2 regions of the Paenibacillus sp. 2TAB19 genome follow, and region 1 is predicted to be linked to the other one. Evidence: riboswitches for the same ligand, from Rfam matches in the RefSeq annotation. Region 1 holds a riboswitch; the other holds the start of a gene.

Region 1 (9,818 bases):
AGCCTTCTACGCCAACGACGCCGGACACGACGAACACGGGCGTGGATATCCTTGTTAACGGGAAAGTCGAGAATGCGGGCACCGCTACGGTAGCAAAGCGAAATGATCAGACCGAAATAACGGTAGCCGTGGATCAGAAAAAACTGGATGAGAGGCTGGCTGCCGAAGGGGCAAATGCCGTCGTCACGATACCGATCAACCAGACATTCGATATCTTCGTTGCGGAACTGAACGGTCAAATGGTGAGAAATATGGAGGACAAGCAAGCCGTTCTCGAGTTCAAAACCGAGCATGCGACCTACACGCTTCCTGCGCAGCAAATCAATATCGGCGCAATATCCGAGCAACTCGGCAAATTAATGGCCTTGCAAGATATTAAAGTACGGATCGAGATCTCTGTCCCGACAGCCGATACGTTGAAGTTGGCGGAGAACGCGGCGGCCAGCGGTTCATTCGAGCTTGCCGCTCCGCCTCTCAACTTTACGGTAACAGCCGTGTACGGAGACCGGATCGTCGAAGTAACGAAGTTCGATGCCTACGTGGAAAGAACGATCGCGATTCCGGACGGCATTGATCCGAACAAGATTACGACGGGCGTTGTCGTCGAGCAGGATGGATCGGTACGCCATGTACCGACTAAGGTTCGAATGAACAATGGGAAGTACGAGGCCCAAATCAACAGCTTGACGAACAGCACGTATGCGGTCGTCTGGCATCCGATCGAATTTAGCGACGTAGCGAAGCATTGGGCGAAAAACGCCGTAAACGACATGGGCTCCCGAATGGTCGTCGACGGAACGGGCAACGGCATGTTCAGTCCTAGCCGGGACATCACCCGCGCCGAATTTACAGCCATCATCGTCCGCGGATTAGGCCTCAAGCTGGAGAATGGAGCAACGCCATTCTCGGATGTGTTGCCGGAAGATTGGTACGGCAGCGCGGTCAATACGGCTTATTCCTATGGGATTGTCAAGGGCATGGAAGACGGCAATTTCCGGCCGAACGACAAGATTACGAGAGAACAGGCCATGGTGATTCTGTCCAAGGCGATGGCGATAACCGGTCTGAAAGACCAGTTGCTTGAACAATCGTCTGAAGCTGCGCTTCTTCCGTTCGGAGATGCAGCCAGAGTGTCCCCATGGGCGCAAAGCAGCGTTGCGGACAATGTGCAGGCCGGCATTGTAATGGGAAGAAACGGGGCTTTGCTAGCTCCGAAGGCTTACATGACCAGAGCCGAGGTTGCAACGACGATACAGCGGTTATTGCAAAAATCGGGTCTGATATAAGCAGTTAAAGTCACTAGGACAATGAGATAAGCGGAACGGAGGCTGCCAAAGCCGAGCGTTCCGCTTTTTTTATGAACTCAGAAAGTATTTTGTGTCAGTCGGAATTTGGTGTCGGAATTTGGTGTTTTCTTCTGCAGAGGCTCTTTTTTGGACGGAACTGTGCCTCAGTGTGGGTCGTCGCTTTATTGCACTAAAAACGTCCAAAAAAACTATTGTACATAAAAACGTCCAGAAAAATATTTGGACACAAATATGTCCAATATTTAAGTTGTTGCATCCTCAGGCTAATGTTTTTATGATATACTCATAGAGATCATTCTACCTAAAAAATGCAGGGGAGGTTTCAAATGGGTAGACAATCTTATATGACGATTGCACTTGATGTCAAAAACTCCACGAAGCGTGAATTAGTTACGAAAGAGCTTAAAGAAATAGCCAAGAAACTTAATTCGAGATTAAAAAACGAGCTAATCAATAAAGAGTGCTTAATTCCATTTACCATTCGAAGAGGAGATGAACTGATTGCGATCTTTTCATCTTTCTCGAGAGGTTACGATGCTTATTTCGAATTATATAGTCTTATGAATGCTGTCTCGGAAAACGATCTTAGATTTTCTGCCTATATTGGAATTGGACTCGGCTTTATAGATGAAACCGATGAAACCAATCTCGATTTCATTAATGGATCTTCAATAAACAGCGCATTTCGCGCAAGAGACTATTATTTAAAAAAAAGCAAATCGTATTCAAAGCAATACAATCAATACAATAAATATATTAGCACATTCGTATATTCGTTAGAGGATGGGACCCCTTATGAAGTCATCAATCATCTGTTAAGCTATATCAACGAAAATGGTGAAAAGAGGACCGACAAACAGAAGGAAGTCGTGGCGCTTATTGAGAACAATCCTGAAATTACAAATGTTGAAATTGCCGATCATATCGGTATTACGGAAAACGGCGTCTATAAAATCGTCCAGAGATCCAACTACCAGTTAGTTAAGGATGCACAGTTCAGCCTTAAGAAGCTGCTCGATTTTATCCAACAAAACTATAGAGAAGGAGAGCATCATGCTTAATTATTTTGTTATTTTCGTATTTGCTTATTTATTGGCTGAGTTCTGCTTAAGGCCGGAATACGTGATAAAGGAAAAATACAAAAAGACGATTGTATACGTTCAAAGCTTTATTTATCCGATTGTCTTGATAGCCGTTTTGATTCTATATTCTAGTTTTAAGCAAATGGGACTAGCGATCGCAATCATCGCAGTTGCTCATTACATATTCAAGCTGGCATTTCGTTTTTTAAATACAAATGAATCATTTTTCGCTAATAAAAAAACAATCCTGTTCGTGAGCGAATTATTGCTTCATGTTGGCGTTATATATGCAACTCTGTACTATGTTGTAAACGGATTCAGCGGTACTCATAAAGATAGTGTTCTGAAGCTTTATCATTTTTTATCGGGAACGGGCGATATCCTATCGAGCGAGACTAAAGTATATTGTTTCCTCATCGTCGTTGTATTCTCAACAGCGGTTACTTCTGTGCTGATTGCTCTTATTACTAAAGATGTGATTCAGCCAAGTATGGAATCTGCAGATATTGAAAAGGGACAAGCTCTTGCAGAAGCCGAAACCGTGCAACAGCAAGCTGCCGCTGGGGCTGAGGAAGGGACTGTAACCGAATATACGAGAGAGTTGCTATTTCCGCCCTTTCAGGCGTTTCCATCAGGTTCAATAACGGACAGCGAGAAGAAAGGAACGGAGTCCTATATTAAAAGCGAAGTTGATGCATTGCATAAGCTCACGCAAAAAGAGTATAGAGATTTTCATATGGAAAGAACGTTAGAGATTACAGAAAAAGAAGATGGAAAAACAGAGGTCAAAAATAAAATATCGTACAATATCAGCCGGTTTAACGATTCCTCGCCACGAGTAGCCAGCTATATCGGAATCATAGAAAGGTTTTTGATAGCCGTTTTAGTTGTAAAAGGGGCCTATACCGGAATTGCTTTCCTAGGGGCTTTAAAGGCGATGACGCGTTATAAACAATTCGACGACAAAGGTTACGCGGAGAAATTTTTGCTGGGTACGCTTATAAGCGCTCTAACGGGAGTGATATGCGGACTCTTGATTATGAGAATATTTGATTTAGTAGCCAAATAAACCGTATATCTTTTGATAATCGAGGCGATTCTCCGATTCAATCCTCTTCCTGTATTCATGCCATATATGAAAACAAGGGAGGAATGTAGGATGCCTAATAGCGTTACGCTTTGTGAGCGTTTTTCTACCATTATCGGGGGGCAATCCGGCTTTGCAGGCGGCAAATGCGTCTCGACTATCAACCGAAATGGGATAAGAGCCACTATTTAGGGAAAAAGATTTCAGGTAACGTCCTCGTTTTCGTTCGAATCCTTAAATGCGAAGACAGGAAAGGCTCTATGTTTAGGAAGAGCGGCATTTCAAGAGAAGAGGTAAATACTTTCCTGCTGGCTATTCGTAGTCAAGGTGTAAAGGTGTCGTCCGTCCATAACGAATGGTTATTAGACAGGCATAATTTGATTTATATCAATATTGAAACAGTAGTGAAGCCGCTTATATTTGCTAGAAAAGTGAGGCTAGCATTAAATATGGTAGCTGCTCGTTAATTTTTGATCGGAATTATAAACAAGCAAATGCATTCTCTTCACATACGGGCAAACTCGAATCAAGGCGGTCAAGGCGCGATCAAACTGACTAAAAAGAGTGGCAAGAGCAAGCGCAAGCTTCGTAGGCGTAAATAATAAGAATCGACACAAATATCAAACAGGAAACGGAACGATCCCTCGATCCGCTTCCTGTTTATTTTGTTAAGACAGCATGATTTGATACAATAGTGTYGAGAGAAGAGAGAGCAAAGGGAGATAAAACAAAATGCCTGCCATTATTTCGAAACCATTTGACCAAGACATGCAGACCTTATTAGGCGAATTGAAATCCGGTTATCATGCTGGGGAACTCAGCAAGAAGGATAGCTCGGAAATTCCGAAAGAAATACATTTGATTGAAGCTGGCTCTAATATGGTCGGCTACGGCGTGATTTGGGAATACGCTAATGGGAAACAGTTAATCCACAAGGCGGAAAAAGATTATTTTAGCGATGACGAGAAGTATCTGGAGAAGGATTTCTATATTGATATTAAAAACAAATCTGATTTTATATTCATTGAAGCGCTGGATGTTCTGAAGGAATATGAGGGTAGTGGATATGCGGCTTTCTTTATGAACTGGCTTAAAGCGAAATATCCTAATAAAACAATGTACGTGTACACCTTAGATAAATCGCGTAACTTTTGGTTTAAGATGGGCTTCGAGGTTCTGGGAAGTACGGCATGGATGACCTATAATTAGTATGGTTTTGGCTTCGTTTCTTCTAATGGACACTACGAACGCTCAGCGATCATTTTATGCTAGGTACCGTTTCTAATGGACATTAAGGTACGTTACACGCACGTAATGAATCAAAACAGCATTCATATGCCATCTTAGCGTCGCTTCTGTCCATTAGCCCTCCGAAAACAGTCGATTGTTCGTTTAAGGGGCTATTTTGTCCGTTACCCTACAGAGCTGCCAGCAAGGGGGGGATGAATTAACTGTTGTTGCCAAAAACTTACTTGTGAGCTATAGTAGTGTTAATTTAATAGAGTATGGGTGCTGGATGAAGTCCGGCTGAGATAGGGAACGTATTTCCCTGACCGTTAATCTGATCCAGGTAATGCTGGCGTAGAGAACTTATCGAATCGTAACCATTCGTTTATTCTCGAATGGTTTTTTTCTGTTGTTCGCGCCTTCTGCCAAGCGAAGGAGACTAAAAATGATTGATTCTATCATTACCAAGGTACAGCAGCAAGCGGAGGAGAGACAGGATGAACTGTTTGCTCTATTGGCTGATTTGATTGCTTTTCCTACCGTTAGCCCCCCCGCGCGAAATACGTTAGAGGCACAGCGGTATCTAGAGGAACAGCTTCAGAAAAGCGGCTTCGAAACGGAATTGTGGGAGGTGTACCCCGGCGATCCGAATGTTACCGCGGTTAAACCGGGCACTCAGCGGGATCACTATCAAAGCTTGCTGCTCAATGGCCACATGGACGTAGCCGAAGTAGGGGATACGCGGGAGTGGCAAGGTGATCCATTCAAACTAACGATGAAGGATGGCAGAGCTTACGGCAGAGGAACGGCGGATATGAAAGGGGGGCTCGCTGCCCTTCTGTTCGCCGTGAAGCTGCTTGAGGAAGCGGGAGTAGAGCTTAAAGGAGATTTGCTGTTTCATTCGGTCATTGGAGAAGAGGCAGGCGAGGCAGGAACTCGGGCTTGCATGGAGCGAGGATATAAGGCGGATCTAGCCGTAGTCGCGGATACGAGCGGGCTGGCCATCCAAGGACAAGGCGGAGTCATTACCGGCTGGGTTACGGTACAAAGTCCGGTCACCTACCATGACGGGATGAGATCGCGAATGATTCACGCGGGCGGCGGCGTTCAAGGCGCCAGCGCGATCGAGAAGATGGTCAAGCTAATCGCCGGACTTCAAGAGCTGGAGCGACACTTCGCGGTGACCAAATCTTATCCGGGTTTCCCGGCTGGCTCGAATACGATCAATCCGGCGGTTATCGAGGGAGGCCGTCATGCGGCATTCGTAGCAGACCGATGCTCTCTATGGATTACGGTACACTTTTATCCGAACGAGGACTATGAAACGGTAGCCGCCGAAATCGAGGAGCATCTGCTAAGAGTCGCAGAGGGGGATCCATGGTTGAGGAATCATCCTCCTACCTTCCGCTGGGGAGGCCGTTCGATGATCGAGGAACGGGGAGAGATATTCCCGTCATTAGTGCTGGATACGGAAGGCGAAGGGCTGAAAGCATTGTCCGCCATCCATCAAGAAGTGCTCGGCGTTGCGCCTGCCGTCGGTATGAGCCCGTCTGTGACGGATGCAGGCTGGCTGGGACGGGCAGGAATCGAGGCGCTTATCTACGGTCCGGGTGAGCTTGCAAAGGCTCATTCCGTAGACGAGAGTACAGACTGGCAAGAGCTGATCGATTACGTGAAAGTAATGATTGCTTTTATTGCGGACTGGTGCAATCGGATAAAGCCGGAAATGACGGAGAGCGGGCGATCAGCCTTGAATCATGATGAAAGGGGCGTGGATACGAATGAACCGATTCAGCGATAGGCTGTACCGTTCGGCCGAAGAGATATGGAGTAAGAGTCACGCTCATCCGTTCCTGACGGAACTACGAGACGGAACACTAGATCCCGAGCGCTTTATCTATTATCTCAAACAGGATTATGTGTACCTGATCGATTATGCCAAGATGTTCGCGATAGGCAGCATGAAAGCACGGGATCTCGACACGATGGTGAAGTTCGCGGAGCTGCTTCATTCTACGCTGAACGTGGAGATGGAGCTTCATCGGCAATACGCGGAGCGCTTCGGCGTAACGCGCGAGGCGCTTGCGCAGACGCGTCCTTCTCCGACCACGGTTGCGTATACGAAGTATTTGCTGGACACCGCTTCGCAAGGGCCGCTTTCAGAAGTAGTGGCAGCTCTGCTCCCATGCATGTGGAGCTACCGGGAGATCGGTGTCGCTTACTCGAAGGTTCCCGGCGCTTTGGACCACCCGCTGTATCGGGAATGGATCTTAATGTACAGCTCCGAGGAATTCGGGGCGCTTACCGATTGGTGTATCGGTCTGATGGATCGGCTCGCGGAGGGGCTTCCCGAGCAGGAACTTGCTACGCTGGAGGAACGCTTCGTCGTCGCGTCCAAGCTTGAGTATATGTTCTGGGATATGGCCTACCGGCAAGAGGAGTGGCCGGTTTGAGCATACGTAACATAGAAGAACGCCCGCCCGCTCTGTCGGTTCGCGGCCTTCGATTCTCCTTTCCCGGAGAGCCTCCCTTGTTCGACGCGCTGGATTTCGATATTAGGCCAGGCGAGTTCGTCAGTATTCTAGCGGCAAGCGGCAAAGGCAAGACTACCCTGTTCCGATTATTGAGCGGATTACTGACCCCACAGGCTGGAACGATTGCTATAGGAGCGGCGGGTTACTCCGCTGCAGTTGCGTCGAAAGGTGGGAACATCGGTTATATGCCCCAAAAGGATTGCCTCATGCCTTGGAGGACCGTGCTGGATAATGCTGCATTAGGGCTGGAACTAGGAGGGACAACGAAGCGTGAAGCTCGTCGTCAAGTCATGGAGCTGCTTCCGGGCTTAGGGCTGGAAGGGACGGAGCACAAATATCCGCATGAGCTGTCCGGCGGCATGCGCCAAAGAGTATCGTTCTTGCGTTCCCTGTTAGGGGGAGGGGAGCTGTTTCTGCTAGACGAGCCCTTCAGCGCTTTGGATGCGCTGACTAGGGTCGGCATGCAAGAATGGCTGCTGCAGGTATGGGAGCAGCACCGCAAAACGATTCTGTTCATCACCCATGACGTAGACGAAGCGCTGCTGTTATCCGATCGGGTGCTTGTGGCTGCGCAATCACCGATTGCAACGCTTAGCGAGCTTGCCGTAAGTCTGCCCCGCCCTCGCAACTATGATATTGCGCTGGATGAGGCATTCATAGACTTGAAGCGACAGCTGCTAGGGATGATTGGACGCGGTGCTCGCGCTTCTGAAGGAGGAAGGACATGAAACGCAGCCTTTCGGCTTATGGGCCTGTGCTTGTTTTCGGATTGCTGCTGGTTGCCGGGTGGGAAGCCGGAACGACCATTTTCGATATTCCGCATTATATCATTCCTAAACTGTCGGATGTATTTGTATCCATGTGGGACAACGGACGGGTGCTGGGCAAACATTTTGCCGTTACCCTGGGAGAGGCATTGCTAGGGCTCGGAATTTCCGCCGTATTCGGCGTGCTGGCTGCCGTATGGATCGAAAGCTCGGGCTTAGCCAAGAAGACGATCTATCCGCTCCTTGTCATGTCCCAAACGATTCCCATTATCGCCTTATCGCCGATTATGGTGATGTGGTTTGGTTATGAAATATGGAGCAAGGTTGCCGTCGTGATCTTGTTTACGTTCTTTCCCATTGCCGTGAATACGGCGGACGGGTTCCGTTCCGCGGATCCCGATATCGGGGAGCTGATGCAGACGATGGGGGCTGGCAAGCGGGATCGCTTTCTGAAGTGGAAAATTCCATCCGCGCTGCCGGGATTTTTTACCGGACTGAAGATGGCTGCCGCTATTAGCGTCGGAGGAGCTACGCTGGGAGAATGGCTTGGCGGGGAGAGCGGTCTCGGCATGTATACGAAGCGGGCTTCCAACATGCTGCGGGGAGATGCGGTTTTCTCAGGGGTACTGCTGCTGTCGGCCATGGGTATTTTGCTATTCCTTGCGGTGCTGGCAGTGGAAAAGGCGTTTCTTGCTCATCGCAGAAGCGCGTAACGATAAATTTAACGTTCATTTAAGGGGGTTCATTCATGTTTAAGTTTCGTTCATGGAAAAAAGGTGCATCATTATCTATCGCTCTAGCATTGGTGTTAATAGGGTCGACCGGTTGCGGCTCCACCAATACACAAGCCGGTTCTGGGGAGACAGAGCTTACAGTACTGCTGGATTGGTATCCGAATGCCGTGCATACATTCCTGTATGCGGCCGAGGAGCAGGGCTATTTTGAAGAAGCCGGATTGAAGGTCAAGCTCCAAACGCCTGCGGACACGAATGATGCGCTTAAGCTGGTCGCGACGGGTAAAGCCGACTTAGCTCTCAGCTACCAAATGCAGGTAGCGATATCTCGCGCCGAGGATATTCCGATCGTATCCGTCGGTGCGATCGTTCGCCATCCGCTTAATCAGCTCATGGCGATCGATTCGGGAGAGATTCATAGTCCGAAGGATCTCGTCGGCAAAAAAATCGGTTATCCGTCCATCCCTCTCGACGAAGCGATCGTGAATACGATGGTGAAATCGGACGGCGGGGATCCGGCGAAGCTCGATTACGTGGACGTCGGCTGGGATCTGATTCCGGCAATGACCACGAATAAGGTGGACGCAATTATCGGGGGCTACGTGAACCATGAGAAGCTGTTATTGGAGAAGGAAGGCGAGAAGCTAATTGCTTTCGATCCTTCCGAGTACGGAGTGCCGGATTATTATGAGTTGGTTCTGACAGCGAGCGAGGACGGACTGAAGAGCAATAGCGATGCGATCAAAAAATTTATGGAGGCAGCCGCCAAAGGGCAAGCATACACGGTGAGCCATCCGGATGAAGCGCTGCAAATTTTGCTCGATCAGCAAAGCGAAGAGTTTCCGCTGGATGCTGAAATCGAGAGAAAAAGCTTGGATATCTTGCTTCCTCTGATGGATGCGGGGACTGAGCCTTTCGGCAGCCAGTCTGAAGAATCATGGAGCTCCATCATCGATTGGCTGAAGGAGCAAGGGCAAATCAAGCAGGACGTTGATGCCGAGCAGGCATTCCGTCATCTATAAAACGAAGGAGTTAAGGCAGGTGGATGAACGATATTCAAGACAAATGCTGTTTGCGCCA
Region 2 (3,333 bases), on a different contig from region 1:
AAATAATTGCGCAACTGCGGATCTGTATTCGTGAGGCCGCTAAGCATGGCTACCGAGATTGGGAAGAAGCATACCATCATAACGAGCAGCACCTTCGGCAGCAGCGTGTAGCCGAGCCACATCGTAAGCAGCGGGCCGATCACGACGATCGGGACGTTCTGCGAAACGACGAGGAGCGGGTAGACTGCGGTACGCAAACCCGGAATTAGATGCAGCAAAGCGGCGAGCAAGAAGCCCGCCGCCGATCCGCCTGCAAATCCGAGCAGCGTAAGCCGCAGCGTCGCACCGGTATGTTCCGCTAACCGCGGCCATACGTTCGCCGAGGCCGCCTCCTGTACGATCGATAATGGGCTGGGAAGCAGCCATTGATCGACCTGTCCCCACATCGTCACCGCCTGCCAGCAAGCCAGCAGTACAGCGATAACGATTACCGGCGGCCATACCTTTGCCCATACGCCCGACTTATTGCCCATCTGGATATTTCTCCAGCAATCTGCCCATCGAAGCGCCGTTTGCCGGATTATAGTAGATTTTCACTTGCGAAATAACGGACGGACAGCCCATCTCTGCCATCGCTTCGCTCATCTGCTGCACAACCCCTAGCAAAGAGCTCAGCTCGCCTTCCATTGTCGTCTCCAGCGGAGCTACCCGGTAGGGCACGCCCGCTGCCTTAATGATGTCAATCGCCCGATCGACGTACGGAATGACGCTTTCTCCGCCCGGCGTCGTCGGCAATATTTGTATGCTTACCAGTGCATTAGCCATTCGTTTCCCCTGCTTTCGTCAGTATGAATTATTTCTTAGGCAAAAAGTCGTTCGTAAACGCTTTGTCCGCCTCAAGCTCCTTCTCCAGCAGCTTGTGGTCGAACATCCAGTTCGCATAATTTTCCCATACGCTCAGCTTCTGCTCGCCCCATTGCGCGGCATCGTCCTGGTATTTCGGACTCAACCACTTTTGGCTCGCGCGAACGAGCTCGGCATTCAGATCCGGCTCTGCCTGAATCAATACTTCGGCCGCATCCTCCGGATTGTCGATCGCATATTGGTAGCCTGCCGCAGCGCCCGCAACGAACGCCTTAACGAGCTCCGGATCTTTAGCGATCAGCTTCTCGCTTGTCGCAAGCACCGGTGTATAATAGTCCAGCTTGTCGCTATAATCGGTCAAATATACCATATTGATTTTCTCGCCGCGCAGCTCGGCCTCGACGCCCGTCCACGCGTAATATATCCAAGCGAAGTCGATATCACGCTTAACAGCCGTGAAGAAATCGCCGTCGCCGATGCTCATAATATTAACCTTCTTCACATCCGCTTGCTCCTCTTGCATGAGTGAATCAATGACCGCTTCCTCAAGCGGAGCGCCCCAGCCGCCGTATGTTTTGCCTTCGAACTTCTTCGGCGAATCGATGCCTTTATCGACAGGCGAAGCGAAGCCCGACGTGTTATGCTGAATGACTGCCGCGAGCGATACGAGCGGTACGCCCGCGATACGAGCCATGGTGATCGACTCCTGATAGCTGACGCCGAATTGTACGTTGCCGGAAGCGACCATTTGGTCAGCGCCGCTCTCGCCCGGCTGAATAATTTCAACGTCAAGCCCCTGCTCCTTGAAGAACCCTTTATCCCGAGCCACATACAGCCCCGTATGATTCGTGTTCGGCGTCCAGTCGAGCACGACCTGTACTTTCGTCAGCGGCTTATCCGCGCCGCTCCCTTCATTCTCTCCCGCGTTGCCGCTCTCCGGCTTATTGCTGTTCGCGCCGCAGCCTGCAAGTACGATAACGAGCGCCATTAACAGCGCCGTAAGCCTCCAAGTCATTCGTCCAGTTTGTTTCTTCATCCTGCTGTCTCCCTCTCCCTGTATCTCTTTATTTTGTCGAAACGAAACGAATCGAAAGGATATCTTGTCTGTGTCCGGTTGGTTGCCCCCGTGCGATCGGCCGCTGCCGCATGCAAAAAAGCGTCCTCCCGTATGGAAGGACGCCTGAAATTCGGCTGCGCCTATGCACGCTGCTTCGGCATGACGTTAGAAGCACGATCTAACGGTCGTCCCTTGCATGAAACGCGCAAAGCTTATCTTCCCTACGCTGGCATTATCCAGATCAGGTTTATAGGGTCGGGATTGCATATACATAAATCCCCTCTCAGCCGGCCTAACCAGCTCCCCGGAACATATTCGGTTTCGTCAATATGCCTATTATAGCAAATCCCGACTAAATAGCTATCTTTTTTTGAAGCTAGAAGGTCGGCATTAACCCGTTTGCCCTGCGTCGGAATGCTGCTGCGCCGCCTTCTTGTACCGTTTGCGCACACCGACGATCAGCAGAAGCAGCGGCAGCACGATTTGGAATAACGGAACGATTTTCAGCGTCACATCGAACCCTAGCCATATATGATACGTATTATTCGGTTCCAGAAACGATGCAGCGTAGATGACCATCCCGACTGGCCAGACCAAATGACGGTAAGCCGCCCCCGTCACTTCCTTAAGCGTAAGGACCGCCGCCAAGTACAGTGCCGTCATTTTTACATAGAGTCCGATGTATAGCAGCAGCGTAACGATAACGTCCAGCCGCTCGAGGAAATTCGCCAACCGAATCAATTGAACCGCCTGCAGCAGCGGCAGCGCCGTAACCTCAGACAAGGAGAGGCCCAGTACGCTCATCACGAGCATATTCATAAAAATCAAAAAGGCAGATACGCCCACTTGCGCCCAGAAGGTGACCTTCCGCAGCACTTGCTTCTCCTTCAAATATTTCCAATAGACAAGAAAAATGACCATTTGCCCAAAAGGAAACGAAACCAGATCCGGAAACGCCGCCTTCGCAATCGGGCCTATCCCGTTCTCCATCAGCGGTAGCAACTGGTGAATATCAGGCAGCTTCGCGATAAACAACAGCAAAATAATAAACAAATAGCTGATCCCCGCAATCGGGAACAGCAGCTGTGTAACACGCACGAACACCTCAAGCCCCTTGCTGACCGTGTACGCAGCGACAAACAGAATGAGCAGCATAATCATCCATTTGGGCGTCACGGTCAAGAGTGCCATATTCGTCAGTTCCCCTACGTCTCGCACATTACGCATCGATTCATAGGCGAACCATAGCGCATAGACAAGTCCAACCGCTCCGCCGAGCCATTTGCCAAAATGCATCAAGATCAGCTCGCCGAGTCCCGCTTCGGGCGCGCGCTTCTGCACCGTCACATAAACAACGGTCAACAGCAATCCGATGACCGCAGCCATCGTCATCGCAAGCCATGAATCGGGCTTCGCTTTGATGCCGAGCTCGAACAGCGGCGTGCTGCCGATTAAGAAAACAATAATCAGAA

The links. Region 1 has a riboswitch for thiamine pyrophosphate ahead of AB4Z33_RS17300 (acetylornithine deacetylase). Riboswitches for the same ligand answer to the same signal wherever they lie in the genome.
Region 2: another riboswitch for thiamine pyrophosphate. It lies ahead of AB4Z33_RS20170 (ABC transporter substrate-binding protein); the one in region 1 lies ahead of AB4Z33_RS17300 (acetylornithine deacetylase).

Annotation. Positions count from the first base shown of each region.
Region 1 is NZ_JBFRGE010000036.1:25,545-35,362, forward strand. It holds gene AB4Z33_RS17275 (S-layer homology domain-containing protein) at 1-1,286, shown strand, start outside; gene AB4Z33_RS17280 (winged helix-turn-helix domain-containing protein) at 1,634-2,368, shown strand; gene AB4Z33_RS17285 (DUF3307 domain-containing protein) at 2,361-3,458, shown strand; partial or broken gene AB4Z33_RS17290 (DUF1259 domain-containing protein) at 3,549-3,943, shown strand; gene AB4Z33_RS17295 (GNAT family N-acetyltransferase) at 4,209-4,685, shown strand; TPP riboswitch at 4,972-5,081, shown strand; gene AB4Z33_RS17300 (acetylornithine deacetylase) at 5,149-6,504, shown strand; gene tenA (thiaminase II) at 6,485-7,156, shown strand; gene AB4Z33_RS17310 (ABC transporter ATP-binding protein) at 7,144-7,965, shown strand; gene AB4Z33_RS17315 (ABC transporter permease) at 7,962-8,717, shown strand; gene AB4Z33_RS17320 (ABC transporter substrate-binding protein) at 8,753-9,760, shown strand; gene AB4Z33_RS17325 (ThiF family adenylyltransferase) at 9,780-9,818, shown strand, end outside.
Region 2 is NZ_JBFRGE010000047.1:42,780-46,112, reverse strand. It holds gene AB4Z33_RS20180 (ABC transporter permease) at 1-473, opposite strand, end outside; gene AB4Z33_RS20175 (thiamine-binding protein) at 463-765, opposite strand; gene AB4Z33_RS20170 (ABC transporter substrate-binding protein) at 794-1,840, opposite strand; TPP riboswitch at 2,063-2,178, opposite strand; gene AB4Z33_RS20165 (GerAB/ArcD/ProY family transporter) at 2,252-3,333, opposite strand, start outside.